Regions from separate parts of the Streptomyces sp. NPDC052064 genome, predicted to be linked through region 2. Evidence: riboswitches for the same ligand, from Rfam matches in the RefSeq annotation. Region 2 holds a riboswitch; the other holds the start of a gene.
The links. Region 2 has a riboswitch for glycine ahead of gcvP (aminomethyl-transferring glycine dehydrogenase). Riboswitches for the same ligand answer to the same signal wherever they lie in the genome.
Positions count from the first base shown of each region.

Region 1: it holds a riboswitch for glycine, as region 2 does, so the genes downstream of both, gcvT (glycine cleavage system aminomethyltransferase GcvT) here and gcvP (aminomethyl-transferring glycine dehydrogenase) in region 2, are expected to answer to the same signal.

Region 1 is NZ_JBVJJE010000008.1:297,619-312,953, forward strand. It holds gene ACZ6TU_RS23305 (ABC transporter substrate-binding protein) at 1-1,470, opposite strand, end outside; gene ACZ6TU_RS23310 (ABC transporter permease) at 1,479-2,477, opposite strand; gene ACZ6TU_RS23315 (enhanced serine sensitivity protein SseB C-terminal domain-containing protein) at 2,821-3,621, opposite strand; gene ACZ6TU_RS23320 (enhanced serine sensitivity protein SseB) at 3,785-4,573, opposite strand; gene ACZ6TU_RS23325 (AAA family ATPase) at 4,641-5,309, opposite strand; glycine riboswitch at 5,491-5,591, shown strand; glycine riboswitch at 5,592-5,714, shown strand; gene gcvT (glycine cleavage system aminomethyltransferase GcvT) at 5,752-6,882, shown strand; gene gcvH (glycine cleavage system protein GcvH) at 6,986-7,363, shown strand; gene glyA (serine hydroxymethyltransferase) at 7,378-8,640, shown strand; gene ACZ6TU_RS23345 (L-serine ammonia-lyase) at 8,723-10,090, shown strand; gene ACZ6TU_RS23350 (ATP-grasp domain-containing protein) at 10,168-11,424, opposite strand; gene ACZ6TU_RS23355 (GH25 family lysozyme) at 11,682-12,239, shown strand; partial or broken gene ACZ6TU_RS23360 (NADPH-dependent F420 reductase) at 12,249-12,920, opposite strand; gene ACZ6TU_RS23365 (FadR/GntR family transcriptional regulator) at 13,040-13,738, opposite strand; gene ACZ6TU_RS23370 (2-isopropylmalate synthase) at 13,937-15,335, shown strand, end outside.
Region 2 is NZ_JBVJJE010000010.1:330,227-345,561, reverse strand. It holds gene ACZ6TU_RS27700 (DUF881 domain-containing protein) at 1-549, shown strand, start outside; gene ACZ6TU_RS27695 (small basic family protein) at 546-878, shown strand; gene ACZ6TU_RS27690 (DUF881 domain-containing protein) at 884-1,822, shown strand; gene ACZ6TU_RS27685 (FHA domain-containing protein) at 1,884-2,837, shown strand; gene ftsR (transcriptional regulator FtsR) at 2,889-3,623, shown strand; gene ACZ6TU_RS27675 (bifunctional nuclease family protein) at 3,708-4,181, shown strand; gene ACZ6TU_RS27670 (MerR family transcriptional regulator) at 4,497-5,180, shown strand; gene ACZ6TU_RS27665 (DNA polymerase IV) at 5,314-6,717, shown strand; gene ACZ6TU_RS27660 (PRC-barrel domain-containing protein) at 6,742-7,116, opposite strand; glycine riboswitch at 7,230-7,325, shown strand; gene gcvP (aminomethyl-transferring glycine dehydrogenase) at 7,503-10,388, shown strand; gene ACZ6TU_RS27650 (TOBE domain-containing protein) at 10,440-10,859, opposite strand; gene ACZ6TU_RS27645 (ABC transporter ATP-binding protein) at 10,886-11,971, opposite strand; gene ACZ6TU_RS27640 (ABC transporter permease) at 12,066-12,902, opposite strand; gene modA (molybdate ABC transporter substrate-binding protein) at 12,899-13,705, opposite strand; gene ACZ6TU_RS27630 (TOBE domain-containing protein) at 13,861-14,256, opposite strand; gene ACZ6TU_RS27625 (DUF1707 SHOCT-like domain-containing protein) at 14,384-14,980, shown strand; gene ACZ6TU_RS27620 (APC family permease) at 14,982-15,335, opposite strand, start outside.

The sequences.
Region 1 (15,335 bases), on a different contig from region 2:
GCCGTAGCCGGTCGGCCAGTCCGCGCCCCACGCCATCGACAGCATGCCGAGCTTGTTCTTGTGAACGTAGCTCGGGACACCGGCGAAGTTGGAGAAGTACTTACCGGCCGGGAACTGCTTGATCTCGATGTTGATGCCGATCTTCTTCAGCGACGCCTGGACGGCCGTGGCCTGCGCCACCTCGGCGGGGCGGTCGGAGCGGGCGGTCATGATCGTGCTGAACCCGTTCGGCTTGCCGCACGCCTTCAGCTCCGCCTTGGCCTTGGCCACGTCACCCTTGTGACCCTCGGTCGCGTAGGTGTCGAACTTGGCGTAGCCGTTGACCGACGGCGGCAGCATCGTGGTCGCCACGTCACCCTTCGGCGAGCCGCCCATGGCGTCGAGCACCGACTGCTTGTCGAGGCCCCACTGCACAGCCTTGCGGCAGTGGATGTTGTCGAACGGTGCCACCTTCAGGTTCAGCGCGATGTACTGCGTCGCACCGGCGTACGAGCTGTCCGTCTGGTTGACGTACTTGCCCCGCAGCACCTTCGGCTGGGTCTGCGGCTGCACACCCGTGCCGGCCGCGTCAACCGTGATCTTGTCGGAGAGCAGGTTGTTGTCGACCGTGACCGGGTTGACCTTGAACTTGATCGTGACCTTGTCCGGCAGGGCCTTACGGACCGGGTCCGTCTTGGCGTCCCACTGCGGGTTGCGCACGAGGGTGGCGCCGCGGCCCTCCTCGTAGGACTGGAACTGGTACGGGCCGGAGGACACGATGTTCTGCACGTACTTCGCACCGTTGTCCTTCGCCTTCGGCACCGGCGCCGTCTGCGAGAACGTCGCCAGGTAGTCGAAGTCGGCGAACGGCTGCTTCAGCTTGAAGACGATCGTCCGGTCGTCCGGCGTCTCGATGGACTTGATGCCCTCGGCGGACTTGTCCTTGTACGGGCCCTTGTACTTGTCGGCGCCCTCGAGGTACGCCTTGAAATACGTCGGGCCGTTGGACAGCGCCTCAGGCGCGAAGTTGGAGCGCTCGACGGCGTACTTCACGTCCTTGGACGTCACCGGGGTGCCGTCCTGGAACTTCACACCCGCACGCAGCTTGTACGTCCAGGTCTTGGCGTCCGGGCTGGACTTGCCGAGGCCCTCGGCGAGGTCCGGCACGACCTCCAGGCCTTCCTTGCCCGCCGCCGGTTTGAACGTGGTGAGCGTTCTGCCGTAGAGGCGGGAGAAGTTCTGCACCCAGCCGTAGTACGTGTTGCCCGGGTCGAGGGAGTCCGGCACGTCCGAGTGCTCGTACGAGACCGTACCGCCCTTCTTGCTCGACGCGTTGACGATCGAGTTCAGCGCGGCGTCCTTCTTGCCGTTGCCTCCCCCGTCGTTGTCGTCACCTCCGCCGCCGCACGCGGCAGCACCCAGCGACAGCGCCAGGACCGACGCAACGCCGGCGGTCACCCTTCTCGTCTTCACCTGAGGAAGCCCCCTCATTCGATGGATCACTTGCTGCGAGGGTCGAGGGCGTCACGCAGCCCGTCACCCAGCAGGTTGAAGGCCAGGACAGTGATGAAGATCGCCAGTCCGGGCACGAACATGTACTGCGGATCAGCCGTGTAGAGGTCCACAGCGTTGCTGAGCATGCCGCCCCAGGAGGCCTGCGGCGGAGCGATACCGACACCGAGGAAGCTCAGCGCGGCCTCGAACAGGATGTTCGTCGGGATGATCAGCGTCGAGTAGACGAGGATCGGCGCGACGAGGTTCGGGAGCAGTTCCCGGAACAGGACGTACGGGCCGCGTGCCCCGAGGCTCGTGGCGGCCTCGATGAACTCCCGCTTGCGCAGGGTCATGGTCTGCGCCCGCACGATGCGGCCGATGTACGGCCAGCTGAAGAAGCCGATCACGAAGATCAGCACGCAGATGCGCAGGGACAGCCCGTCGAGACCGAAGAAACCGTCCTGCACCGAGGCCGAGATCGAGATGGCGAACAGCAGCAGCGGGAACGCGAGGAAGGTGTCCATCAGCCTGCTGATGACGCTGTCGATCCAGCCGCCGTAGTAGCCGGCGACGACCCCGAGCACGGTGCCGAGGCACACGGACAGCAGCGTGGCGCCGCCCGCGACCAGGAGGGAGACCCAGGAGCCGTCGATGATGCGGGCGAGCATGTCCCGGCCGTACTGGGGGTCCACGCCGAGCGGGTGGTCCCAACTCATGCCTCCCCAGCCGCCCTTGGGGGCGAGCAGGGCGGGGTCGATGAGGTCCTGGTTGAACTTGTTGGGATCGAGGTTGAAGATCCACTGGATCGGCTTGGAGAACACCGCCATCGTCACGAGCAGAATGACGACGACGCCTCCCGCCATCGCCACCTTGTCCCGCTTGAAGCGCATCCAGGCGATCTGGGTGAGAGAACGCCCTTCGATCTGGCTCTTCTTGACCCCGGAGAGCACGGCCTCGGGCTGTGCTCCGGCTTCCGCCCCGGTGGTCTCGATCGGTGCGGTCACGGTGCGATTGACCCCTCTCGGGCCGGCGATCGCCGAGCCCCTGGCTGCCGCTGTAGCGGTTTTGTTTGTCTCGTACACGAGACCGACCCGGCCCGTGTCTTGCGGGGAGTCTTCAACGCTTTGGCGATCTGTTGCCAGACTTGGCGGTGAAAGGATGCGTAAACGTGATGCTGTCTGCGGGGTTCCGTTATCCGGACAACGGGTAACGGGGGTCGGACGCACTGCAATAGGGGCACTTTAGGGCATACTCTCATTTTTCACCCTTATCTACGCGCGAAGAGCTGAGAGCCTGTCTCGTTTTGAGAGTGGGAATCGGGGGCCCGCGGGTCGGCCGCGGGGCGGGTCAGTACCTGCCCTGAGCCGGGGGGAAGCCGTAGCCCGAGGCCGGGGCCTGGACAGGGGCGGTGGCGTGGGCCTCGCGGTCGTAGAAGGGGCGGGCGCTCGCACGCAGCCACATGGCGACCGGGTCGTGTTCGTCGGACATGGCTACGGTCGAGACGGGCAGCCCGTCCGGTACGGCACCGAGGGACTGCTGCATCATCGCGCGCACGGAATCCACCGCCGGCGGCGAGGTGTCGTACACATCCAGTCCGATGGCGAGATACGGCGCCCCGAGCGCGGGCTGCACCCAGGCCCGGCGCAGTGAGCGGACGGCCGGGGTGCGGTGGGCGTTCTGCGCGAGCAGGGCGTAGAACTGCGGGATCTCGATGGCCGGTTCGGACAGCCGCAGCGGTCCGGCGGGCTGGCGGTCCAGGCCCGTGGCGACGCGGCGCAGGTCGAGCCACGGGATGCCGACGCCGCCGCCGGGGGCGTGCGGGTTGAGCCAGAGGCCGTAGTGGTCGGGGTAGAGGGCGCGGGCGACGTCGATTCCGTCGACCACCTCGTACGAGCGGTTCCAGCCGCTGGCCGAGAGCTCCTGGGCCGAGGTCACGCAGGGGGCGTAGCCGTAGCCGTCGACCTCCATGTTCCCGTACTGGGCGTCGGGGGAGCCCGCCTGGCCGTGCCAGAGAAGCATCCAGATCTGGCCGGTGTGCGGGGTGGCGAGCGCGCGCAGGAGTGCCTCGTAGGCGTCGTAACGCCCGGGCGTGACCTGGCGCAGCATGTGCTCGACCTGTCCGGCCGCGGCCGTGCCGCTCGCGCTCACCTTTACCGCCCCTTCGTACAACGCCTCGACCGTGACCTAGCTTAAGCCCGCCCATGAGCTCGGAGCTTGGTGTCGTCTCGCGGCCGCGGGTTGTTCGTGGTCGATCGCGCCCACGCGGCGGAGCCGCATGATGCTACAGCCCCGCACCCCTCGGCCGGTTGCCCTACCGCTGGTAGAAGGGCCGGACCCTGTCCTTCATCCAGGTGCCCACCGGGTCCTCCGCCACGTCCAGGAGGACCAGGTTGACCGGCCAGGGGGCCGGGGACTTGGTCACGGCTCGGGACAGGGCCTCCAGCGGGAGGGCTCGCAGGTCACCTTCCCACTGGGAGAGTTCGACGCCCACGAACATCACCGGGTCGGCGGTCTCGATCGCGGCGAGGCAGCGGCGGGCCGTGACGACGACGCCGATCGCCTCGAACTCGGCGGAGGCGGCGGCGAGGAAGTCCACCGGGTCGTCCTGCCAGTCGGGCTCGAAGAGGCGGACCCGGCCGCCGCTCGCGGGGCCGTCCAAGGGTGTCCGGCCGGCCCTGCAGAGCTCGGCCACGGCGGGCGGCGGGAGCGGTATGCCGACCACCCCGCCCGGATTGACGGCTATCCCGGCGTGCGGGGGCAGGCCGCGGGCGAACTCCACGGCGGGCGCGATGGTGTACGACATATGGGAGCCGACGACCTGGCGGAACTGCTCCTCGGAGCTGAACACCGGTACGTACGCCTGGCCCTCGATCTCTATCCCGGGCAGGTCGAGAGGGCCGCTCTGGGGGCCGCCGCCACTCGGCAGGGGGACCCAGACGAAACTCCGGCCGAGCACCTCGACGATCCGCCCGCCGGCCGACGGCCCGGCGCCGAGGGAGGCCGAGAGCACCTCCTCCAGTTCGTTGCCGGGCCATCCGCCGTGCGGGTGGGTCTGCGTGTGCGCCGGGAAGTCCGCGGAGAAGTCCGCCGGGAAGTCCATCTGCCTACCGCCTGCCTGGAACCACTGCTGTGACTCAAAAGGCTAGCGGCTCGCCGGCCGCCGGCGGTCAGCCCATGAACCCGATCCGGCGCAGGGTGTCCGCCGCGTCCCGGTCGACGAGGATCGCCGAGCCGCAGCCCGCGGGCAGTTCGCCCCGCTCCACGGAGCGCAACAGGCGGGTGGTCGCCGCGCGGTGGCGCAGGAACGCGTACCGCGAGACACCGCGGCCGCGGTCGCGCTGGCCGGCCAGGGCCTCCTCGGGGGTGACGTCGAGCATGAGCAGATGCAGGGTGCCGCCCCGGCGGCGGGCCTCGCGGGCCAGCCAGCGGCGGACCCAGGCCTGGGTGCCGCAGTCGTGCACCACGACGCCCTCCCCGGTGCGCAGGGCGCGCCGCAACCCGGTGTAGTGGGCGAGGCGGACGAGCGGGCGGTAGACCGCGTACGGCAGGAAGCGCGACATGCGGCCGTCCCAGCGGTCTCGGGTGTCCTGGGAGTCGATGCGCCGGCCGGGCACGGTGCGCCGCATCAGCGTGGACTTGCCGCTGCCGGGCAGGCCCGTGACCACGACGAGGTCGCGGGCGCCGAAGAGCAGCGCGTGCGGGCTGCGGCCTGCGCGCTCGCGCAGGTCGCGGACGACCGGCACCGGCAGCGGGCCACAGGCCGCGCGTGCCGGAACGGCCGGCTGCTCGGGCAGCGCGACGCCCGATGTCGTGGCGTACGCGGTGGTCCTGTTCACCGTGATCGTCCTCCCCTGGGGCCAGGTATGGAGTCCCATCCCCGCTGAGCGTAAAGAGAAGGTAATGCCCGATGTCTCTGGTTTTAGTCCTCTTCCTGCAACAGGCCTGCTACAGGGTGGTGCCCTGCCACCCCGCGACGATGCGTGCAATGATGTGCGCGCCAACTGCATACCGGCCGTTTGAATCCGCGCGGGAGAGTCCCCAGCACCGTCTGACGCTGGGGCGCCGAAGGAGCAAGTCCCTCCCTTGAATCTCTCAGGCCCCGTTACCGCGCGGGCGAGGCACATCTGAAAAGCGGGCCATCTCCTGTCGTCGAGGCGACGGGCGTGGCTCCACCCAAGGTGCAAGCCGTGTCCCCCGTGGTCATGGCGAACCTCTCAGGTTCCGATGACAGATGGGGAGGAACGACCTCGCCCGTCATGCCCCTGGGAGACGCGACCGATGAGCAGTACAGGAGAACTCCGCCACACCGCGCTCGATGCCCTGCATCGTTCGCTCGGCGCGACGATGACCGACTTCGCCGGCTGGGACATGCCCCTGCGCTACGGCTCCGAGCGCGACGAGCACACCGCCGTGCGCACGAAGGCCGGGCTCTTCGACCTCTCCCACATGGGCGAGATCACCGTCACCGGTCCGCAGGCCGCCGCCCTGCTCGACTTCGCGCTCGTCGGCAACATCGGCGGCGTCAAGCCGGGCCGCGCCCGCTACACCATGATCTGCCGGGCCGACGGCGGCATCCTCGACGACCTGATCGTCTACCGGCTGGGCGAGACCGAGGCCCCCGAGTACATGGTCGTCGCCAACGCCTCCAACGCCCAGGTGGTCCTGGACGCGCTGACCGAGCGAGCCGCCGGCTTCGACGCCGAGGTGCGCGACGACCGGGACGCCTACGCGCTGATCGCCGTACAGGGCCCGGAGTCCCCCGGGATCCTGAAGTCCCTCACCGACGCCGACCTCGACGGGCTGAAGTACTACGCCGGCCTGCCCGGCACCGTCGCCGGGGTCCCGGCCCTGATCGCCCGCACCGGTTACACCGGCGAGGACGGCTTCGAGCTGTTCGTGAAGCCGGAGCACGCGGTCGAGGTGTGGCAGGCCCTGACCAAGGCGGGCGAGGGCGCCGGACTGGTCCCGTGCGGGCTGTCCTGCCGCGACACGCTGCGCCTGGAGGCGGGCATGCCGCTGTACGGGCACGAGCTGAGCACCTCCCTGACGCCTTTCGACGCCGGTCTCGGCCGGGTGGTGAAGTTCGAGAAGGAGGGCGACTTCGTGGGGCGCGAGGCCCTGCGCGAGGCCGCCGCCCGGGCCGAGCAGAACCCGCCGCGCGTGCTCGTCGGGCTCGTCGCCGAGGGCCGCCGGGTCCCGCGCGCCGGGTACGCCGTCGTCGCCGGCGGCGAGGTGATCGGCGAGGTCACCTCCGGCGCCCCCTCCCCCACCCTCGGCAAGCCCATCGCCATGGCGTACGTCGACGCCGCGCACGCCGCGCCCGGGACGCCAGGCGTGGCCGTGGACATCCGGGGCAGTCACGAGCCGTACGAGGTCGTGGCGCTGCCGTTCTACAAGCGGCAGAAGTAGACACTGGCCGGGGGCCGCGGCAAGCGCCCCCGTCGCCCTTCGTCCCAGCTCACCAGCAGTCCCCCGTCAACAGCACTCCCGCGCGTACAGGAGAATCCAGGCCATGAGCAACCCCCAGCAGCTGCGTTACAGCAAGGAGCACGAGTGGCTGTCGGCCGCCGAGGACGGCGTCTCGACGGTCGGCATCACGGAGCACGCGGCCAACGCGCTCGGCGACGTGGTCTTCGTCCAGCTCCCCGAGGTCGGTGACTCGGTGTCCGCGGGCGAGACCTGCGGTGAGCTGGAGTCGACCAAGTCGGTGTCCGACCTCTACTCCCCCGTCTCCGGTGAGGTCACCGAGGTCAACGAGGACGTCGTGAACGACCCGTCGCTGGTGAACTCGGCGCCCTTCGAGGGCGGCTGGCTGTTCAAGGTGCGGGTCGCGGAGGAGCCGGGCGACCTGCTCTCCGCCGACGAGTACACCGCGTTCTCCGCCGGCTGAGGAGTCGTAGCCGTATGTCCGTCCTGAACACACCCCTGCACGAGCTCGACCCGGCCGTGGCCGCCGCGGTCGACGCCGAGCTGCACCGCCAGCAGTCCACGCTCGAGATGATCGCCTCGGAGAACTTCGCCCCGGTCGCGGTCATGGAGGCGCAGGGCTCGGTCCTCACCAACAAGTACGCCGAGGGCTACCCGGGCCGCCGCTACTACGGTGGCTGCGAGCACGTCGACGTGGTCGAGCAGATCGCGATCGACCGCGTCAAGGAGCTGTTCGGCGCCGAGCACGCCAACGTGCAGCCGCACTCGGGCGCCCAGGCCAACGCGGCCGCGATGTTCGCGCTGCTCAAGCCGGGCGACACCATCATGGGTCTGAACCTCGCGCACGGCGGGCACCTGACCCACGGCATGAAGATCAACTTCTCCGGCAAGCTCTACGACGTCGTCGCCTACCACGTCGGCGAAGACGGCCGGGTCGACATGGCCGAGGTGGAACGGCTGGCGAAGGAGTCGAAGCCGAAGCTGATCGTCGCGGGCTGGTCGGCCTACCCGCGGCAGCTGGACTTCGCCGCGTTCCGCCGGATCGCGGACGAGGTCGGCGCGTACCTGATGGTCGACATGGCGCACTTCGCGGGGCTCGTCGCGGCCGGGCTGCACCCGAACCCGGTCCCGCACGCGCACGTGGTGACCACGACCACCCACAAGACGCTGGGCGGCCCGCGCGGCGGTGTGATCCTCTCCACGGCCGAGCTCGCCAAGAAGATCAACTCCGCTGTCTTCCCCGGTCAGCAGGGCGGTCCGCTGGAGCACGTGATCGCGGCCAAGGCGGTCGCCTTCAAGGTCGCGGCCTCGGAGGACTTCAAGGAGCGCCAGCGCCGTACGCTGGAGGGTGCCCGCATCCTGGCCGAGCGTCTGGTGAAGGACGACGTCCGGGCCGTGGGCGTGGACGTTCTGTCCGGCGGCACGGACGTGCACCTGGTCCTGGTGGACCTGCGTCACTCGGAGCTGGACGGGCGGCAGGCCGAGGACCGCCTCCACGAGGTGGGCATCACGGTCAACCGCAACGCGATCCCGAACGACCCGCGCCCGCCGATGGTGACGTCGGGCCTTCGGATCGGCACGCCGGCCCTGGCCACCCGCGGGTTCCAGGCCGAGGACTTCGCGGAGGTCGCGGACGTCATCGCCGAGGCGCTGAAGCCGTCCCACGACGCCGAGGCCCTCAAGGCCCGGGTGAAGGCCCTGGCCGACAAGCACCCGCTGTACCCGGGTCTGAACACATAACGAAGAAACCTTTCAGGGCGCCCCGTCCCGCGTGGGCGGGGCGCCCTGCCCCCTCGCACCACCCCCGTAGTCAGGAGTCCCCGTGGCCATCTCGGTCTTCGACCTGTTCTCGATCGGCATCGGCCCGTCCAGCTCCCACACGGTCGGCCCCATGCGCGCCGCCCGGATGTTCGCCAGGCGGCTGCGCAACGAGGAACTGCTGGCCCCGACCGCGAAAGTCCGCGCCGAGCTCTACGGCTCGCTCGGCGCCACCGGGCACGGCCACGGCACGCCCAAGGCGGTGCTGCTCGGCCTGGAGGGCGACTCGCCGCGCACGGTGGACGTGGAGACGGCCGAAGAACGGGTGGAGACGATCAAGGCCGACGGCCGGATGAGGCTGCTGGGCGAACACGAGATCGCGTTCTCCTACGACGACGACATGGTCCTGCACCGCCGCAAGGCCCTGCCGTACCACGCGAACGGCATGACCCTGTGGGCGTACGACGCCTCGGGCGCGGAGCTGCTGACGAAGACGTACTACTCGGTCGGCGGCGGCTTCGTCGTCGACGAGGAGGCGGTCGGCGCGGACCGCATCAAGCTCGACGACACCGTGCTGAAGTACCCCTTCCGCACGGGCGACGAGCTCCTGCGCCTCACCGAGGAGACGGGCCTGTCGATCTCCGCGCTGATGCTGGAGAACGAGCGGGCCTGGCGCACCGAGGAGGAGATCCGCGCCGGCCTGCTGGAGATCTGGCGGGTGATGGAGGCGTGCGTGGCGCGCGGCATGTCCCGCGAGGGAATCCTGCCGGGCGGTCTGAAGGTGCGCCGCCGGGCCGCCAACACCGCGCGCAAGCTGCGCTCCGAGGGCGACCCGAAGGCCCTCGCCATGGAGTGGATCACGCTCTACGCGATGGCGGTCAACGAGGAGAACGCGGCCGGCGGCCGGGTCGTCACCGCCCCGACGAACGGCGCGGCCGGCATCATCCCGGCGGTCCTGCACTACTACGTCAACTTCGTGCCCGGCGCGGACGAGGAGGGCGTGGTCCGCTTCCTGCTCGCCGCGGGCGCGATCGGCATGCTGTTCAAGGAGAACGCCTCCATCTCCGGCGCCGAGGTCGGCTGCCAGGGCGAGGTCGGCTCCGCCTGTTCGATGGCGGCGGGCGCGCTGGCCGAGGTGCTCGGCGGCTCCCCGGAGCAGGTCGAGAACGCCGCCGAGATCGGCATGGAGCACAACCTCGGCCTGACCTGCGACCCGGTCGGCGGCCTCGTCCAGATCCCGTGCATCGAGCGCAACGGCATGGCCGCGGTGAAGGCCGTCACGGCCGCGCGCATGGCGATGCGCGGCGACGGCTCCCACAAGGTGTCCCTGGACAAGGTCATCAAGACGATGAAGGACACCGGCGCGGACATGTCGGTGAAGTACAAGGAGACGGCGCGGGGCGGGCTGGCGGTCAACATCATCGAGTGCTGACGGCCCGCACGACGCAGGGCAGCGGTCGTCGCGGTCGTGGTGGAAGACGCGGTCCCCGCCCGTGCCGGTGAGGCGCGTCAGCTCCTCGAAGGCCGGACGCGGTTGCGGGGCCGGCGGTCCCCGGCCGACTCGCGGACGTCCGCGACGGCCGCGGGCAGATCGGCCGGGTCCTCGGTGACCACGACCGCCACCACGGTGTCCGTATCGGGCCAGTCCTCGGCGAGGACGACCCGCGGGTGGGCGAGCGCCGCCACGGCCACCTCGGCCGCCGGGCGCCCGTCCTTGGACAGCAGCACCATGGCCGCGCCGCGGCCCGGCTCGGGGGTCTCGCCGGGCAGCTCTCCGTCGGTGAGCAGGGCGAGCAGCGCCTCGTACGGCCGGACGGCCCCCTGGTGCGCGTACGGGATGAGGTGGGAGTTGATCAGGTCGCCGCCGAGCCGTCCGCCGACCTCCAGGACGACGGGGCCCGCGGAGCCGAGCCGCAGGTCGACGTGGAACCCCCCGCTCCCGAGGCCGACGGCGAGCACGGCCTGTTCGGCGGCCCGCATCAGGTCCTTGACCTGAGTGTCCGCCAGGGCGGAGGGGACAGCCGTGGCCCACGACGGGGACAACGGCCCGTCGACGCTCTTGTCGGTGACACCGAGGATCCGCACCGTGCCGTCGGAGACGACGCCGGAGACGGAGTGCTCGGAGCCGTCGACGTACTCCTCGACCAGGAAGTCGCTGGTCTTGGAGTAGTTGGCGGCCGTGAGCGTGAACACCTCGTCCAGGCCGGTGTCCTGGGTGATCAGCGCCATGCCGCGACCGCCGGAGCAGTGGGCGGGCTTGAACACCAGGGGCCGGCCCGCGGCGCCGAGCTCCGAGGTGGCGGCGCGCAGGTCGTCGAGCGTGCGGCCCGCCCGCCAGGGCGGGTTGAGCCCGTACGGCTCCATGGCCCGGCGCTGGGCCGCCTTGTCCGTGGTGACGGCCGCGGCGTCGGTACCGATGCCGCGCACTCCGAACCGCTCGGCGAGCAGCGCGGTGAGGCCGACGTACTTGTCGCCCCAGCAGGCGACAGCGGCGGGGGCCTGGTCCGGGGAGGCCTGAGCGGCCTGCTCCGGGAGCGAGGAGCCGCAGTCGAAGGAGCCGATCCGGTGGTCGGGCAGCCCGGTGTGGGAGACGTCGGTGTCGGACGCGACGTGGACGCCGAGTCCCCGTGCGGCGGCGGCGTCGAGTTCCGCGCGCCATTCGAGGGGGGAGCTCCGCAGGCCGAGGTAGAGCACCGTGCTGCTCCCGGCCTCGCCGCCGTCGTCCGCTGCCGTCGGGTTCACCGCGGGGGTGTGTGCTGTCGTCATCTGGTCAGACACCGTTCTCGTTCGTCGTCGTGGCCTGCGCTACGCTCACCCGGACCACCGCCTTCCGCACAGTCTGGGCCCTCCGAGCACCAGGCGGTGGGCACTGTGGCGAGACGGACCGGAAAACACCGATGTCGTGGCGGCGGTACGGCGGGCCCACCCGAGTCGGCATTTCCACGGCAGCCCACGGCAGCCCGTGCCATGGTGGTAGGCACCATCCAACTCCCCTCCCCTCACCAGCACTTCAGGGAGACCCCATGCTGCGCGGCATCGACGTGAGCGCCTACCAGTCCTCCTCCTACGACACCGACGGCCTCTCCTTCGTCTTCGTCAAGGCGACCGAGGGGCGTTCCTACGTCAACCCCAGACTCGCCGCCCAGACGAAGCGGGCCCGCGACGCCGGTCTGGTCGTCGGCTTCTACCACTTCCTGTGGCCCGGCAACCTCACCGCCCAGGCCGAGTACTTCGTCGCCAAGGCCCCGGACCGGCCGGGCGACATCCTCGCCGTCGACTGGGAGACGACCAGCAACGGGACGCACGCGAGCAACGCGGAGAAGGACCTGTTCATCCGGAAACTGAAGGACCTTCGGCCGGACAACCAGGTCATTCTCTATGCGAACAGGCACTTTTGGCTGACCATTGACAAAACCTCCTACGCGGGCGACGGCCTGTGGATCGCCGACTACGTCAGTGCCGGGAAGCCGCGCATCAAGGCCAAGTGGCGATTCCACCAGTACACCGACGATCCGCTGGACAAGAACGTGGCGGACTTCGAGAGCAAGGCGGCACTGCGGAAGTGGGCGGCGGATGCCTGAGTGCAGGTCCTAGCCGCTGAACTCCGGCGTGCGTTCCGGGGACGCCTCCGCCAGGGCCTTCGTGACCACCTCGACACCGCCGCGCAGGCCGTAGACCGGGGTGTCGGGCTGCTGGCGCCAGGAGTCGTCGATGCCTCCCGCGTCGACGGTGTCGAAGCCGAGTTCGTCGACCAGGTCCCGTACCTTGCGCTTGGCCGCCTCGTCGTCGCCCGCGACCGGGAGGGCGATGCGGTCGGGGTCGCCGGCCGGGAGCGGGCGGTCCAGGATGTCCTGGGCGTACGTGCCGTTGAAGGCCTTGATCACGGGGTGGCCGATCTGGCGTTCCGTCCAGCGGCTCTCGGTGAGACCCTCGTCCTCGATCGCGGCGATCCTGCCGTCCCGGTGCCGGGGATAGTAGTTGCCGGTGTCGATGACCGCCACGCCATCCGCCACCTCGTCGAACAGGCCGGACGGCAGGTCCGGGACCGCCTTCAGCGGAACGGTGACGACGACGATCTCGGCACCCCGCGGTGCCTCCTCGACCGTCACGGGTGTCGCGCCGGTCTCCTCCGCCAGGGCCGTGAGCGTGTGCGGGCCTCGGGAGTTGGCGACGTACACGTCGTGACCGAGGGCGGTGAGCCGCCGGGTCAGATTGCCGCCGATGTTGCCCGCTCCGATGATGCCGATCTTCATGTCCTCGCCTCGCCCTTCCGGGAGTCGGTGACGCCTGGGCCTCCTGGCGGGGCCCTCGTGACCAGGCCAACCTCCGGGGCAGGCGGGCTATTCCGGGTCCCGGGCGGGCGCGGACGGGCCTCCGGGGGCTACTCCGGGTCCCGGGTCGGGGCCGGCGCGAACGGATCCTCCAGTTCCCCGCGCAGCACCTCCGCCGCCCCCTCCGCGTTCCCGTCCGCCACCGCCCGGACGAGGGCCTCGTGCGCCTCGTCGCCGGTGTCCGGGTCGTCGGCGCGCAGGCCGGTCAGGGACAGGAGCTCGATCAGGCCCTCGCGCAGGACGGGGGTGAACTCGGCGAACAGGTCGGCGAGCACCGGGTTGTGGGCGGCGGCGACCACGGCGGCGTGGAAGGCGATGTCCGCGTCGACGAAGGCGGCGTCGTCGGCCGTACCGGCGGCGCGGCGGCCCTCCAGCGCGGCCCGGAGCGCCGTGACGTCCTCGGGGGTGCGGCGGCGCGCGGCGAGCCGGGCCGCGTGCACCTCGACGGCCATCCGGACCTCGTAGACGTCGGTCACGGCGGCCCGGCGCAGACGGGTCGGCCAGTCCTCGACCGGCTCGGTCGCGATGACGAAGACGCCGGCGCCCTGGCGGGGCCGGACCAGTCCGGCTCCGGCGAGCGCGCGCAGCGCCTCACGAACGGTGGAGCGGCCCACGCCCAGTTCCTTCGCCAGTGTGGTCTCGCCCGGCAGCCGGGTGCCGACCGGCCAGTCGCCGCCGGCGATCTGCTCGCGCAGCCGGGCGGCGGCCTGCTCGACCAGGGGGCTGGGGCGGACGGCGCCGAGCGGCATGTGGTTCACCAACTTGTCTGAGAAGTGGAGGGGATTCGACTTGTCTGAGGACCTGAGTGGTGGATAGCGTACTGCGCATGACGTTCCGTGGTCTCCTTCTTCTCGGCTGCCGCGGCGGGGCCTGACGCGACCGGCACCCCGCCGCGGGGCGCCGTGCTGCCGGTCAGCGTCCGACCGAGCCGAAGGCGACAGCCGACGATGACCACCACCCCTGCCCCGGCCTGGAACCCCCAGCGCCCGGGCCCCATGCCCTTCCACCGCTACCGTCCCTTTCAGGAGCGCGTGCCCGTGCCCGCCGCGGACCGCGACTGGCCCGCCGCCCGCGTCGAGCGCGCCCCCCTTTGGGTCCCCGTCGACCTGCGCGACGGCAACCAGGCCCTCGCCGAGCCGATGGACACGCCCCGCAAACGCCGTTTCTTCGACCTGCTGACCGGCATGGGCTTCAAGGAGATCGAGGTCGGCTACCCCTCGGCGAGCCGCACCGACTTCGACTTCGTACGCCACCTGGTGACCTCCGGCGCCGTCCCGGACGATGTCACGCCCGTCGTGTTCACCGCGGCCCGCCGGGACCTGATCGACCGCACCTTCGAGGCGATCGAGGGGCTGCCCAGGGCTGTCGTGCATCTGTACATGGCGACCTCGCCGGTGTGGCGGGACGTCGTCCTGGGGCGGGACCGGGCCGAGGTGTGGCGGACCGTTCGGGAGGCCGCCGAGCACATGGCCCGCCGGGCGGACCGGGCCTCGTACGTCCGCTTCCAGTTCTCCCCGGAGACCTTCAACCTGACCGAGCCGGACTTCGTCCTGGAGCTGTGCGACGGGCTGACCGAGCTGTGGGACGCGAGCCCGGACCGACCGGTCACCCACAACCTCCCGGCGACCGTGGAGATCGCGACACCGAACGTCTACGCCGACCAGATCGAGTACGTGCACCGACATCTGGCCCGCCGCGACAGCGTGATCCTCTCCGTGCACCCGCACAACGACCGGGGCACCGGCGTCGCCTGCGCCGAACTGGCCGTGCTGGCCGGTGCCCAGCGCATCGAGGGCTGCCTGTTCGGCAACGGGGAGCGCACCGGCAACGTCGACCTGGTGACCCTGGCGCTCAACCTGTACGCCCAAGGCGTCGACCCGATGATCGACTTCAGGGACATCGACACGGTCAGGGAGACGGTCGAGCACTGCAACCGGCTGCCCGTGCACCCACGCCACCCGTACGCCGGGGACCTCGTCCACACCGCCTTCTCGGGCACCCACCAGGACGCGATCAGCAAGGGACTGGCCCGGCATGCCGAACGGGCCCGGGAGCTGGGCGTGCCCGAGCGGCAGGCCCCCTGGTCGGTGCCGTACCTGCCGATCGACCCGGCCGACGTGGGCCGCTCCTACGAGGCGGTGATCCGCGTGAACTCGCAGTCGGGCAAGGGCGGCATGGCCTACCTGCTGCACACCCACCACGGCGTCGACATCCCCGCGCGCATGCGCCCGGACTTCTCCCGGGCCGTGCAGGAGGCGACGGACGACAGCGGGCGGGAGATGACGGCGAAGGAGCTGTACGCGCTGTTCCGGGCGACGTACGTCGTGGAGGACGGGGAGGTGGGGC
Region 2 (15,335 bases):
GCGCGCCAACGGGAAGCGCTGAAGCACAGTGGTGGCAGCGCCGAGTCCGAGATCGTGGGCATCCAGTCGGGCGCCACAGCCGTGCACGGCCCCGGCGTGAAGCTGGTGGTGAACGACGCCAAGGACGCCGGCGCGGGCGGTGACGGCGACCCGCGCGAGACCACGGGGTTCTCCGACACCGGCCGGGTGCGGGACCGGGACATGCAGCGCGTGGTCAACGGGCTGTGGGAGTCGGGCGCCGAGGCCGTCTCCATCAACGGGCAGCGGCTGACCGCGCTGTCCGCGATCAGGGCCGCGGGGGACGCGATACTGGTCGACAACAAGCCGCTGGTGCCGCCGTACACGGTGCTCGCGGTGGGGGACGGGCAGCGGCTGAGCACTCGGTTCCAGAACAGCGCGGACGGGCTGTACCTCGACGCGCTCCAGGAGAGCTACGGCGTCAGGACAGCCATCTCCGTGGAGGACGACCTCCGGCTGCCTGCCGCGCCGAGTGTGATCGTACGTACAGCACAGCCGAGCACTGAGAAGAGCGAGAAGGGCACATCGTGATCGCCGTACTGGGCCTCGTCGTGGGAGTCGTGGCCGGCCTTTTGGTCCGGCCTGAGGTTCCGGCGGTGGTCGAGCCTTATCTGCCGATCGCTGTCGTGGCGGCGCTCGACGCCGTCTTCGGCGGCCTGCGGGCCATGCTCGACGGCATCTTCGACGACAAGGTCTTCGTGGTGTCGTTCCTGTCGAACGTGGTGGTGGCCGCGTTGATCGTGTTCCTGGGGGACAAGCTGGGCGTGGGTGCCCAGCTGTCCACCGGTGTGGTGGTCGTCCTCGGTATCCGAATCTTCTCCAATGCCGCGGCGATCCGTCGGCACGTGTTCCGGGCGTGAGGCCGATGAGCGAGCGCGACGACAAGGGCCCCGAGGAGACCGGCGCCACGCGCGCGGACCAGCGTGACGGGAACGGCGAGTCGGGGAACAGGCTGCGCGAGGAACTGCCCCAAGAGGTGTCCGCGTCGGCGCCTGCTGCCCAGGACACTTCGGAACCGGAACCCGAACCGCAGGCGGCTCCTGAGCCTGAACCGCAGGCGGCCGCCGAGCCCGAGCCGCAGCTGACCGGTCGGCAGCGGTTGGTGAAGGGGCTGTGGCCGCCGCGGGTCTCACGGGCCCAACTCATCGTCGCGGTGCTGCTGTTCGGCCTCGGATTCGGGCTGGCCGTGCAGGTGGCCTCGAACAGCGACAGTGACAGCGCGCTGCGCGGTGCCCGTCAGGAAGATCTTGTCCGCATCCTCGATGAACTGGACGACCGTACGCAGCGTCTTGAGGACGAGAAGCAGGGCCTCGAGAAGCAGCGCGACGAGCTGGAGAACAGCTCGGACCAGGCCGAGGAGGCCCGGAAGCAGACCATCGAGAAGGAGAGGCAACTCGGCATCCTGGCGGGCACGGTGGCCGCGCAGGGGCCCGGCATCACCATGACCATCGAGGACACGAAGGGGACGGTCGAGGCGGACATGCTGCTCGACGCGATCCAGGAGCTGCGCGCGGCGGGTGCCGAGGCGATCCAGGTGAACGGCGTGCGGGTCGTCGCGGGCACGTATCTGACGGACTCCGGCAAGGGTGTGAGCGTCGACGGGAACAAGATCAACGCGCCCTATCGTTTCAAGGTCATCGGCAAACCGCAGGACCTCGAGCCGGCGCTCAACATCCCCGGAGGCGTGGTGCAGACTCTCGAGAAGGAACAGGCCACGGTCACCATCGAGCGGTCGACCAAGATCGTCGTGGACGCCTTGCGGGCGGTGAAGCGGCCTGACTACGCTCGGTCGTCCTCCCAGTGAGCCGGGGGTGCATGGGCGACCTTCGGCGAGGGCATGAGGTTGCGGGGGGTCGGCGCACCGAATGGGTGGTGCGTGGTGGAAACTGTCTGGTGCAGACGGACGTTGTCAGGATGTCCGGGTCGGCCAGAGTGTTCAGTCAGGGTTCGTCCTGCCCCACGGGCGGGTCTGTTTCGGTCAAGGGGAATCGCCCGTGAAGTTGTTTGCGAAGTTGTTCGGCAAGAGCGCGCGAGAGGGCAGCGACAACGCGACCGCTCGCCATCGCGCACAGCCTGACGCGGAGGGCCAGCGGCCGCTGTTCCGGGACCAGGTCGGTGGCCCGGGCGGTGACATTTCCGGAGGTCAGGGCGCGCCGTCGGTTGACCCTGCGCAGCCCGGCGGCATAGGTTTCGGGCAACCGTCAACCTCAGGTGCGGGTGGAGGGTTTTCCGACCCGTATGCGTCCAATGCCCCCGATGGGCAGCCGCGGCAGGAGGATCCGATGTCGGCCCTGGTGTGTACGAGGTGCGGTAACCGCAACGCGGAGAACAGCCGCTTCTGCTCCAACTGCGGCGCGCCGCTGCGGGCCGGGGCGGCGGCGGAGCGTCCGTCCGAGACGACCTCCACGATCTCCATCTCCGGTATCGAGGCCTACGACAGCGAGACCACCGGCCAGACGCCGATGCCGACGCTGTCCCCCGAGGCGCAGGCGGCCGTCGACGCGCTGCCGCTGGGCTCCGCGCTCCTGGTCGTGCGCCGCGGGCCGAACTCGGGCAGCCGCTTCCTGCTGGACGGCGATCTGACCACGGCCGGGCGTCATCCGCAGAGCGACATCTTCCTGGACGACGTGACGGTCTCCCGGCGTCATGTGGAGTTCCGCCGTGGCCAGGACGGTTCGTTCACAGTGGCCGACGTGGGCAGCCTGAACGGCACGTACGTGAATCGCGAGCGGATCGACCAGGTCGCGGTCAACAACGGCGACGAGGTGCAGATCGGCAAGTACCGGCTGGTCTTCTACGCCAGCCAGCGGGGCTACTGACGGGATTCCGTCCGGGGAACCCCGCGAGGGTCCGTCCGTCAGGGAAGGTCCATGCTTCAAACACCGAGCGGCGGTGCCGGGCACGGCGCCGCCGCCACGGACAGGCTGATGAGCATCGGCACGGTGCTGAACGTGCTGCGCGACGAGTTTCCCGAAGTCACCATCTCCAAGATCCGTTTCCTGGAGGCGGAGGGGCTCATCGAGCCGCAGCGGACCCCGTCGGGGTATCGCAAGTTCAGCGCTCACGACGTCGAGCGTCTCGGTCATGTCCTGAGGATGCAGCGGGACCACTATCTGCCCCTGAAGGTGATCCGCGAGCACCTGGAGGCAATGGAGCGCGGTGAGGCCGTCCAGCTGCCGGCGCTGGGGCGTCAGCGCGACGGCGACACCGCGCCCGAGTTCCCCGAGGCGCCCACGGCGGCCAGGATCGGGCGCGAGGAGCTGCTCGCCGCCGCCGGTGTCGGTGAGGAGGAGCTCGGGGAGTGGGAGTCGTACGGGCTCGTCACCCCACTGGAGGACGGCGTGTACGACGCGGAGGCGGCCACGGTGGCCTCGCTCATCGCCGAGCTGGGGCGGTTCGGGATCGAGCCGCGGCACTTGCGGGTGATGAAGGCCGCCGCAGACCGCGAGGCCGGGCTCGTGGACCAGGTGGTGGCCCCGCTGAAGCGGCACCGGAACCCGCAGACCAGGGCTCATGCGGAGGACCGCACCAAGGAGCTGGCGGGGCTCACGGTGAAGCTGCACGCCGCGCTGGTGCAGACGGCGCTCGGGGTGCGGCTGCCCTGAGACGGCCGGTCGCGGAGGGCCGGAACAGGCGCCTGTTCCCGGCCCGACTACCCAAACATCCCGAGCACGGCCTAGGGTTGCTGTGTGAACGAGCTCGATGTCGTAGGTGTCCGGGTGGAAATGCCCTCCAACCAACCGATCGTGCTGCTGCGTGAAGTGGGAGGCGACCGTTACCTCCCCATCTGGATCGGACCGGGGGAGGCGACGGCGATCGCCTTCGCCCAGCAGGGCATGGCTCCTGCGCGGCCGCTGACCCACGACCTGTTCAAGGACGTGCTGGAAGCCGTCGGCCAGGAGCTCACGGAAGTGCGCATCACGGACCTGCGGGAGGGCGTCTTCTACGCGGAGCTGGTCTTCGCCAGCGGCGTCGAGGTGAGCGCCCGCCCGTCCGACGCCATAGCGCTGGCCCTGCGCACCGGTACGCCGATCTACGGCAGTGACACGGTGCTCGACGACGCCGGTATCGCGATCCCGGACGAGCAGGAGGACGAAGTGGAGAAGTTCCGCGAGTTCCTCGACCAGATCTCCCCGGAGGACTTCGGTAGCAGCAGTCAGTGAGCTCCGGATTCCGGTAAGAGCCGGATGGCGCGGAGTATCAGCGGTCAGTGAGACGTGTGGGCGGCCCGGCGGACGATGTGGTCCGCGGCAGGGTCGCCCGCCGCATGTGTGACGGGGGAATTGCCCGCTGTGCCGGAGGCGAGTGAGAGCGTCACACGGCCTGTTTCGGAGGCATTCGGCTAGCCTTTCCCCGCGGTGGGGCACGGGAAACCACTCCTAGGGTGATTATCACTCGGCGTGGCGAGTGTGGCGATCGTTGACGCACCCCGGGTGACTGCCTACCGTCGAGAAGGCAGGTCAAGGACGGAGGTCGGCGTGAGAAGCAGCGGCGACGGTACGGCTGGGGGTGGCCCCGAGCGCAGTCTCAGGGCGAGCGGTCCGTACCCTCCCCCGGGCTCACGGCTCCGCCCGAGCGGGGGGTGCCCCCAGCCCGGCGGGGTGGCTGATCACGCTCCGCAGCGACCGACGGCCGTGCCGAGCAGCGGAGGGACGACGTCCATGGCGTCCGAGCAGATCGGCTATCGCGGCCCCACGGCCTGCGCGGCCGCCGGTATCACCTACCGGCAGCTGGACTACTGGGCCCGCACGGGCCTCGTCGAGCCGAGTGTGCGGCCCGCCTACGGGTCGGGGACGCAGCGGCTGTACAGCTTCCGGGACGTCGTCGTCCTGAAGATCGTCAAGCGGTTCCTCGACACCGGGGTGTCGCTCCAGAACATCCGCACGGCCGTCCAGCACCTGAGAGAACGCGGTTTCCGCGACCTGGAGCGGATGACGCTGATGAGCGACGGAGCGACGGTCTACGAGTGCACCTCGCCGGATGAGGTCCACGCCCTGCTCCAGGGGGGCCAGGGTGTCTTCGGGATTGCCGTGGGCGTGGTGTGGCGGGATGTCGAGAGCGCGTTGTCCCAGCTGCACGGGGAGCGGATCGACACCGGCGAGACCCTGGTCGGGCCCAACCCGGCGGACGAGCTGGCGCGGCGGCGGAACCGGGCCGTTTGAGCCGTCCGGCAGTGCGGTGCCCCCGCGGCCGCTACAGGCGCGACGTTTCCGCGTCGGGATGCAAGCGGTTTCTCCCAGGGCGTCAGGGCGGTTGTCCGGGGCGTTGTCAGTGGCGTAGGGCAGCATCGGAGTTGTGAGAACCGCGCCCACGATCCTGCATCTCGACATGGACGCCTTCTTCGCCTCGGTGGAGCAGGTGTCCAAGCCGAGTCTGCGCGGGAAGGCCGTCGTCGTGGGCGGGCTCGGGCCGCGGGGCGTCGTGGCCACGGCGTCGTACGAGGCCCGGGTCTTCGGGGTGCATTCGGCGATGCCGATGGGGCAGGCGCGGCGGCTCGCGCCCAACGCCGCGTATCTCGTGCCGCGCTTCGAGCTCTACCGGACGATCAGCGAGCGGGTGATGGAGCTGCTGCGGGCGTTGTCGCCCCTGGTGGAGCCGCTGAGTCTGGACGAGGCCTTCGTGGACCTGGAGGCCGGGGGAGCGGCCTGGGACGAGCAGTCGGCGCGGCTGGTCGGGGCGCAGTTGCGCGCGGACATACGGGCCGTCACCGGGCTCACGGGGTCGGTGGGGCTCGCCGCCTCCAAGATGCTCGCGAAGATCGCGTCGGAGCAGGCCAAGCCGGACGGGCTGGTGGTGATCGCGCCGGGGACCGAGCGGGCGATGCTCGGGCCGATGTCGGTGCGGATTCTGCCGGGGGTCGGGCCGGCGACGGGCGACCATCTGCGGCGGGCCGGGATCACCACGGTCGAGGAGATCGTCGAGGCGGGGGAGGACGAGTTGGTCCGGCTGCTGGGGAAGGCGCACGGACACGGGCTCTACGCCATGGCGCTGGCGCGGGACGACCGGCCTGTCGTGGCGGAGCGGGAGACGAAGTCGGTGTCGGTCGAGGACACCTACGACGTGGACATCCACGACCGGGTGCGGGTCGGGCTCGAGGTGCAGCGACTCGCCGACCGGTGCGTGCGGCGGCTGCGCGGGGCCGGGCTGTCCGGGCGGACGATCGTGCTGAAGGTGCGGCGGTACGACTTCTCGACGCTCACCCGGTCCGAGACGCTGCGCGGGCCGACGGACGATCCCGGGGTGATCCGCGAGGCGGCGGCCAGGTTGCTGGACTCGGTCGACACGACGGGCGGTGTGCGGCTGCTCGGGGTGGGCGTCAGCGGGCTCGCCGACTACACGCAGGAGGATCTCTTCGCGCAGGCGGCGGGGGAGCGGGCGGAGGCGCAGGGGCCGGTCGAGGAGCCTGCCGTGGCGCCGGTCGAGGAGCAGCCGGCGCTCGCCGAGCGGCGGTGGCCCGCCGGGCACGACGTACGGCACGCCGTGTTCGGGCACGGGTGGGTGCAGGGCAGCGGTCTGGGGCGGGTCACCGTGCGGTTCGAGACGCCCGGCTCGGAGCCCGGGCGGGTGCGGACCTTCCGGGTCGACGATCCGGATCTGGAGCCGGCGGATCCGCTGCCGCTGGTGTTACCGAGACCGGAGGAGAGCCGCGGGCCGGAGGGTGGGTCCGGAGCTGTGGGACTGCGGTCCGCTGTCCCTTAGAGGGCTGGACGGCTTGCCGGGGCTTCAGGCCGTCTCGTCCGTGCCTGCCAGCTTGCCGAAGTCGTGGTCCGCGAGCGGGGGAGATGCGGCGACGTCGAGGCCGTAGTGGTGGTAGAGCTGGAGTTCCTGTTCCGGGGAGAGGTGGCGGCCCACGCCGAAGTCGGGGGCGTCCTTGATCAGGGCACGGTCGAAAGGCACGTGGAGGGCGCCGTCGATCAGTTCACTGGGCTCGAGCGGGACGAAAGCGTCCCTGCTGAACAGGCCGGTCCGTATGGCAGCCCACTCCGGCTCGCCGGTGGCGTCGTCGAGGTAGATCTCGTCGATCGTGCCGATCCTGGTTCCGTTGCGGTCGAACGCCTTGCGGCCGATCAGGTTGCGCGGATCGATATCGGTTCGCACGGGCCCTCCACATGGTCGCAACTCATCCGTAAGCACAACAAAACGGCACAATCGGTGAGGCGGCCACTCGAAGGTTCGTGCGTTGACCTCGCTGGTACGCTGACAGCGGCTGCTGACCCCGTGCGGGAGAGTCCTCCAGACACCATCGGAGGCGCCGAAGGAGCAAATCCTCCCCGGAATCTCTCAGGCTCACGTACCGCACGGACGAGGTCACTCTGGAAAGCAGGGCGGGTGTCGACGGCTTCCGCTCTCACCGACGGTGAAAGCCGGAGGCCTTCGGGCGATCCGGTGAAGCTCTCAGGTTGAGATGACAGAGGGGGAGGCCGTTCGGGTACCCGTCCCGTGGTGCCCCTCGAAGGTCGTGTCAGACCAGGAGGCCTCCGCAAATGACCGCCCATCGCATTCCGCTCTCCGAGCTCGAAGAGGCAGTTCCCTTCGAGCAGCGCCACATCGGCCCCGACCACGAGGCCCGCGCCAAGATGCTGGCGCAGGTCGGCTACGGCTCGCTGGACGAGCTCACGGCCGCCGCGGTCCCGGCCGTGATCAAGAGCGCCGAGGCGCTGGACCTGCCGGGCGCCCGCAGCGAGGCCGAGGTGATCGCCGAACTGCGCTCCCTCGCCGACCGCAACCAGGTCCTCGGCTCCATGATCGGACTCGGGTACCACGGCACGTTCACGCCGCCGGTGATCATGCGCAACGTCATGGAGAACCCGGCCTGGTACACGGCCTACACGCCGTACCAGCCGGAGATCTCGCAGGGGCGGCTCGAGGCGCTGCTCAACTTCCAGACCATGGTCGCCGACCTCACCGGACTGCCGACCTCCGGTGCCTCCCTGCTCGACGAGGGCACCGCGGCCGCCGAGGCCCTTGCGCTGTCGCGGCGCCTCGGCAAGAACAAGAAGGGCCTGTTCCTGGTCGACGCGGACGCGTTGCCGCAGACCATCGCCGTGATCCAGACCCGGGCCGAGCCGACCGGCGTCGAGGTCGTCGTCGCCGATCTCAGCGAGGGCATTCCCGCCGAGATCGCCGAGCGCGAGATCAACGGCGTGCTGATCCAGTACCCGGGCGCCTCCGGAGCCGTACGGGACATCAAGCCGGTCATCGACCAGGCGCACGAGCTCGGGGCGCTCGTCACCGTCGCGGCCGATCTGCTCGCGCTGACGCTGCTGAAGTCGCCCGGTGAGCTCGGCGCGGACATCGCCGTCGGGACGACGCAGCGCTTCGGTGTGCCGATGGGCTTCGGCGGTCCGCACGCCGGTTACATGGCGGTCCAGGAGAAGATGGCGCGCAGCCTGCCCGGGCGGCTCGTCGGCGTGTCCGTCGACGCGGACGGTAACAGGGCCTACCGGCTGGCGCTCCAGACGCGTGAGCAGCACATCCGCCGCGAGAAGGCCACCAGCAACATCTGCACCGCGCAGGTGCTGCTCGCCGTCATGGCCGGCATGTACGCCGTCTACCACGGGCCGGAGGGCCTGAAGGGCATCGCGCGGCGCACCCACCGGTACGCCACCGTCCTCGCCGCCGGGCTCGCGAGCGGCGGTGTCGAGGTCGTGCACGGTTCCTACTTCGACACGCTCACCGTGCGCGTCGAGGGCCGGGCCGCCGACGTCGTGGCCGCCGCGCAGGAGAACGGGGTCAATCTCCGTCTCGTCGACGCCGACCACGTCTCGATCGCCTGCGACGAGACCACCACGCGGGCCCAGCTGCGAGCCGTGTGGGCCGCCTTCGGTCTCGAAGGCGTCATCGAGGCGCTGGACGCGGCCACCGAGGACGGGCTTCCGGACGCGCTGCTGCGGACCGACGAGTACCTGACGCACCCCGTCTTCCACCAGCACCGCTCCGAGACCGCCATGCTGCGCTACCTGCGCCGGCTGGCCGACCGCGACTACGCGCTCGACCGGGGCATGATCCCGCTGGGCTCCTGCACCATGAAGCTCAACGCGACCACGGAGATGGAGCCGGTCACCTGGCCCGAGTTCGGGCAGCTGCACCCCTTCGCGCCCGCCGAGCAGGCGGGGGGCTACCGGACGCTCATCCGCGAGCTGGAGGACCGTCTCGCCGAGGTCACCGGGTACGACAAGGTGTCCCTCCAGCCGAACGCCGGGTCGCAGGGCGAGCTGGCCGGTCTGCTCGCCGTACGCGGATACCACCGGGCCAACGGGGACGAGCAGCGCACCGTGTGCCTGATCCCGTCGTCCGCGCACGGCACCAATGCGGCGAGCGCGGTGATGGCGGGCATGAAGGTCGTCGTCGTGAAGACCGCCGAGGACGGCGAGATCGACGTCGAGGACCTGCGGGCGAAGATCGAGCAGTACCGCGACGAGCTGGCGGTGCTGATGATCACGTACCCGTCCACGCACGGCGTGTTCGAGGAGCATGTCGCCGACATCTGCGCCCAGGTGCACGAGGCGGGCGGGCAGGTCTACGTCGACGGGGCCAACCTCAACGCCCTCGTGGGACTCGCCAAGCCGGGACACTTCGGCGGTGACGTCTCGCACCTGAACCTGCACAAGACCTTCTGCATCCCGCACGGCGGCGGCGGTCCCGGCGTCGGTCCGGTCGCGGTGCGTGAACACCTCGCGCCGTACCTGCCGAACCACCCGCTCCAGCCCGAGGCGGGCCCGGAGACGGGGGTCGGTCCCATCTCCGCGGCCCCGTGGGGTTCCGCCGGCATCCTGCCGATCTCCTGGGCGTACGTCCGGCTCATGGGCGGCGAGGGGCTGAAGCGGGCCACGCAGGTCGCGGTGCTCAGCGCCAACTACATCGCCAGGCGGCTGGAGCCGCACTACCCGGTGCTCTACACCGGCCCCGGCGGGCTCGTGGCGCACGAGTGCATCATCGACCTGCGGCCGCTGACCAAGGCGACCGGGGTGAGCGTCGACGACGTCGCCAAGCGGCTGATCGACTACGGCTTCCACGCGCCGACGATGTCCTTCCCGGTGGCCGGGACGCTGATGATCGAGCCGACCGAGTCGGAGGACCTGGCCGAGCTGGACCGGTTCTGCGAGGCGATGATCGCCATCCGTGCGGAGATCGAGAAGGTCGGCTCCGGCGAGTGGCCCGCGGACGACAACCCGCTCCGGGGCGCCCCGCACACCGCCGGGACGCTCGCCGGGGAGTGGGAGCACGCCTACAGCCGTGAGGAGGCCGTCTTCCCGGCCGGGGTCTCGCCCGCAGACAAGTACTGGCCGCCGGTGCGCCGCATCGACCAGGCCTTCGGCGACCGTAACCTGGTCTGCTCCTGCCCGCCGCTGGACGCGTACGAGGACTGATCGGCCCGACCGGTCGTAAGGGAGGGGCTCCGCGGTGCGGGGCCCCTCCCGTCATTCGGCGGCGAGGGACACCTCGGTCGACTTGATCAGGGCGACAACGGGGGTTCCGGCCGACAGGGCGAGGTCGTCCGCGGCGTCCCTGGTGATCGCGGCGGTCAGTTCGCCGCCCTCGACGGTGACCCGGACGGACGCCATCGCGTCGCCGGTCGTGATGTCCGTGACCGTGCCGGGGAGCCGGTTGCGGATGGACAGGCCCTCGACGGGGACGGTGGCCAGCGAGACCTCCGTCGACTTCACCAGGGCGCGCACGGCGGTGCCCGGCGCGAGACCGAGGTCGTCCGCCGCCTCGCGGGTGATCGCCGCGGTGAGGGCCTGGCCGCCGGTGAGGCGGACGCTGACCGTCGCCATGGCCTCGCCCGATGTGACGGCGGTGACGGTGCCGGGGAACTGGTTGCGGATGCTCAGGCTCATGGGGGCACGGTAGCCCGATCTGTTCCCTATGCCGGGTATGCGTGTGTTTGCGTCGCCTTGACCGCCGCCCAGACCGGGGCGCCGGGATGCAGGTCGAGTTCGGCGGCGGCGACCGTGGTGAGGTCGGCGGTCAGGGGCAGTTCGCCCGTGAGGTCCGCGCGGATCTGGTCGCCGTGCGTCTCCAGTCCGGCGACCTCGCAGCGCCACAGGTTGCGGGCGCTGGAGCCGGTGGGGGGCTCGCGGTACAGCGTCACGGCGCCGGGCGGGAAGGCGACGAAGGCCGGGCCGGAGAGCTCTTCCGTGGTCGTGATGGCCGGGCCCGCGTCGAGCCGGACGGTGTGGCCCTCGGCCCGTCCCCGGTAGAGGTTGAGGCCGACGAGCCGGGCGATGTAGTCCGTGCGGGGGTGGCGGGCGATGTGGGAGGGCGTGCCCTCCTGGACGACGTGGCCGTGCTCGACGACGACGAGACGGTCGGCCAGCACCATGGCGTCCAGCGGGTCGTGCGTGACGAGTACGGCCACGGCCTCGAACTCGGCTAGGTGGCGCCGGAGCTGGGCGCGCACCTCCAGACGGGTGCGGGCGTCGAGTGCGGCGAGGGGTTCGTCCAGGAGCAGCAGCCGGGGCCGGGTGGCCAGGGCCCGGGCCACGGCCACGCGCTGGGCCTGGCCGCCGGAGAGACGGCGGGGCTTGGCGCCGGCCTGGTCGGCCAGGCCCATACGGTCCAGCCACTCGGCGGCCTGGGCACGGGCCTCGGCCTTGCTCGCGCCCCGGCAGCGCGGGCCGAAGGCGACGTTGTCCAGGGCCGTCAGATGCGGGAAGAGCAGGTAGTCCTGGAAGACGACGCCGACCGGGCGGGACTCGGGCGGCGTACGGTCCAACCGCGTACCGTCCAGCATCAGATGACCCGAGGTGAGCGGGGCGAGGCCCGCGAGGGCACGCAGGGCGGTGGTCTTGCCGGCGCCGTTCGGGCCGAGCAGCGCGACGACGTCGCCGGGGGCGGCGGTGAGCGTGACATCGAGGCGGAAGGAGCCGCGGTCGACGACGAGGTGGGCGCCGAGGCCCTCGGGGAGGAGGCCGGGTGTCGCGCCGTCGCGTTCGGTCGTCTCGGTCATGAGGATCGCGTCCAGGGGGTCAGGGGGTTCCGAGGGCCGTCATCCGGATCCGGGCGGTGCCGGTAGCCCCTCTTCCGGCGGTCGGTCCCGGACATCACGACGCCGTCATCCAGCGGTCGCGCAGGGCCGCCAGTACCGCGATGGACACCGCCAGCAGAACCAGGCTGAGGGCGATCGCCGCCGCCGGGTCGTTCTGGAGGGCCAGGTAGACCGCCAGTGGCATGGTCTGGGTGCGGCCCGGGAAGTTGCCCGCGAAGGTGATCGTCGCGCCGAACTCGCCCAGGGCCCGGGCCCAGGCCAGTACGGCACCGGCCGCGATGCCCGGCGCGATCAGCGGCAGGGTGACCCGACGGAACGCGGTGAAGCGGGAGGCGCCCAGGGTGGTGGCCGCCTCCTCGTAACGCGGGTCGGCGGCCCGCAGGGTGCCCTCCACGCTGATGACGAGGAACGGCATCGCCACGAACGTCTCGGCGAGGACGACACCCGTCGTGGTGAAGGGCAGGGTGATCCCGAACCAGGAGTCGAGCCACTGCCCGATGACGCCGTTGCGCCCGAAGGCGAGCAGCAGGGCCACACCGCCCACCACCGGCGGCAGCACCAACGGCAGCGTCACCAGGGCCCGTACGAAGCCCCGGCCGGGGAACCGCGTACGGGCCAGCAGCCAGGCCAGGGGCACGCCGACGACCAGGCTCAGGCCCGTCGCCGCCGTGGCACACAGGAGCGACAGCCGGAGTGCCTCCCACACTTCGGCGCTCGTCAGCTGCTCGGGGAGGCTGTGCCAGGGCGCCCGTACGAGCAGGGCGACCAGGGGCAGCAGCAGGAACGCCAGACCGACCAGGGCGGGCACCAGCAGGGGCACCGGCACCACGCGGCTCCGCCGGACGGCGCGGTCGCGGCGGGGCCGGCTCGCCACGGTGTCGGTGCCCGTCACGGCTTGAGGAACCCGGCCTCGGAGAGCACCTTCTGGCCCTCGGCGGACCGCACCAGCGCGACGAACGCCTTCGCCGTATCGGGGTTGGGGGCGTTCTTGAGCAGGGCGATCGGATAGTCGTTGACGGCCTCGGCCGACTCGGGGAAGTCCACGCCCTGCACCTTGTCACCCGCAGCCCGCACGTCGGTCTTGTAGACGACGGCGGCGTCGGCCTCCTTCAGCTCGACCTTCGTCAGTGCGCTCTTGACGTCCTGTTCGTACGAGACGGGGGTGAGCTTCAGGCCGCCGGTGTCCAGCGCCTTCTGGGCGGCGGCACCGCACGGCACCGTCTTGTCGCACAGGACGACCTTCAGGCCGGGCCTGGCGAGGTCCTTCAGGGAGGAGATCCGGTCGGGGTTGCCCGGCAGCGTGGCGATCTCCAGCTGGTTGCGGACCAAGGTGGCCGGCGTGCCCGCCGCGTCCTGCCGGCCCGTCACGGTCGCCATGGTCTTGGTACTGGCGGCGGCGAAGACGTCGGCCGGGGCGCCGCTGGTGATGCTGGCGGCGAGGGTGTCGCTGCCGCCGAAGTTGAAGATGACCTTCGTGCCCGGGTGCTCCTTCTCGAACGTCTTGCCCAGGGTCTTGAAGCTCTCCTCGAGGGAGGCGGCGGCGAAGACGGTGACCGTCCCGGAGGGTTTCGCCGAGGAGGAGCCCGCGTCCGCGTCCGGGTCGGACGCGGAGCAGGCGCTCAGAGTCAGCAGCGCGGCTGCGGACGCACCGGTGACCTGGAGGATCCGGCTTGTCCGGTGCGCGGAACGGGTCATCTCGGGGCCACTCCCTCTGCGTGCGGGTGGAAGAGTCCGCAGGACTCCTCCGATACGCCGATCATACTGACGCATCTGCGAGGCGATAATCAGCTGTGGCATCGCATGGGCGACAGGAAACGGACTCACGGGTGGGTATGTGCGTTCCTACGGACTCAGACCCGGTCGATGTGGACGTTCGTCGACTTCACGCGGGCCGTCGCCTCCATGCCGACCTCCAGGCCCAGTTCCTCGACGGCCTCGCGGGTGAGCAGGGAGACCAGGCGGTGCGGGCCGGCCTGGATCTCCACTTGGGCGGCGACGTCACCGAGCTTGATCGCGGTGACGATGCCGGCGAAGGCGTTGCGGGCCGAGGTGTACGGGGCGTCTTCCTCGGCGGCACCGGACCTGGCGAGTTCGACGGAGAAGGCGGCCAGGTCCCGTCCGTCGACGAGCCGCCGCCCGGCCTCGTCGCGGTGGGTGGTGATGCGGCCCGCGTCCGCCCAGCGCCGGGCGGTGTCCGGGCTCACGCCGAGCAGTCGTGCTGCCTGGCCGATCGTGTAGGACTGCATGCCGGTCACGATAGGGGCGTGGGAGGGGAACTGCGGATGCGGGGTTGGCCGTTGGGTATAACGCGATATAGCGTCAGTCGTCGAGTGGGCGGGCCCGGTGCCGTGCCCGGGAGATCGGGGAGATGTGATGGCGGGGGACCTCTCGCGTACCGGTGGATCGCCCGAGACGAGGGTCTCGCACGCGGACCGGGACCGGATCGTGGACGTGCTGCGCGTCGCCGCGGGCGACGGCCGGCTGACCTTGGAGGAGCTCGGCGAGCGGCTGGAGGACGCGCTGTCCGCCCGTACGGTGGGTGAGCTCGCCGCGCTGACCGCGGATCTGCCCGAGGTGGTGGGCGGGACCGGTGTCGAGGCCGAGGACCTCGTCCGGATCGAGCAGGAGGGGTCCTCTACCCGGCGTGGTGACGGCTGGGTGGTGCCGCGGCGGCTGGAGATCCGGTCGGCGTGGGGCGAGGTGACGCTCGACTTCACCGACGCGGTGATCACGCGGGACACGCTGCACATCGACTTGGACATGCGGGCCGGCGCCCTGAAGCTGCTGACCCGGCCGGGGGTCGTGGTGGACACCGGCGGGCTGGTGACGAACTACTCCCAGATCAAGGCGCGTGGAGCGGCCGACGCCCCGGTCGTGCTGCGCGTACGGATCACCGGCGAGATCAACTACGGGCAGATCGTGGTGCGTCCGCCCCGGAGGGGCTTCGGCCGGCGGAGACCGACGGCCTGACTCAGCCCACGTGCACCCTCGGCCTCCGCTGCCGGTCCGGTTCCGCCTCGCGCAGGACCTCGCGGGTCACCGGGGCGACCTCGCCCTGGCCGAACAGGAAGAAGCGCAGCAGGTTGGCGAAGGGGCCCCCTTCCGTCCACTCGAAGTAGATGTGCGGGGTACTGCCGGTCATGTCGCGGACGTACAGGAGGAGTGCGGCCAGGGCGTTGGGGACGGAAGAGGACTCCAGGGTCAGGACGCGGTAGCGGCCGTGGAGCACCTCGCCGCGCACGGTCAGGCCCGCCTCGAACTCGGACGGGTCGGTGACCGTCACCTCGACGAAGACGAAGTCCTCCTGTCCGGGTACGTCGTTGTC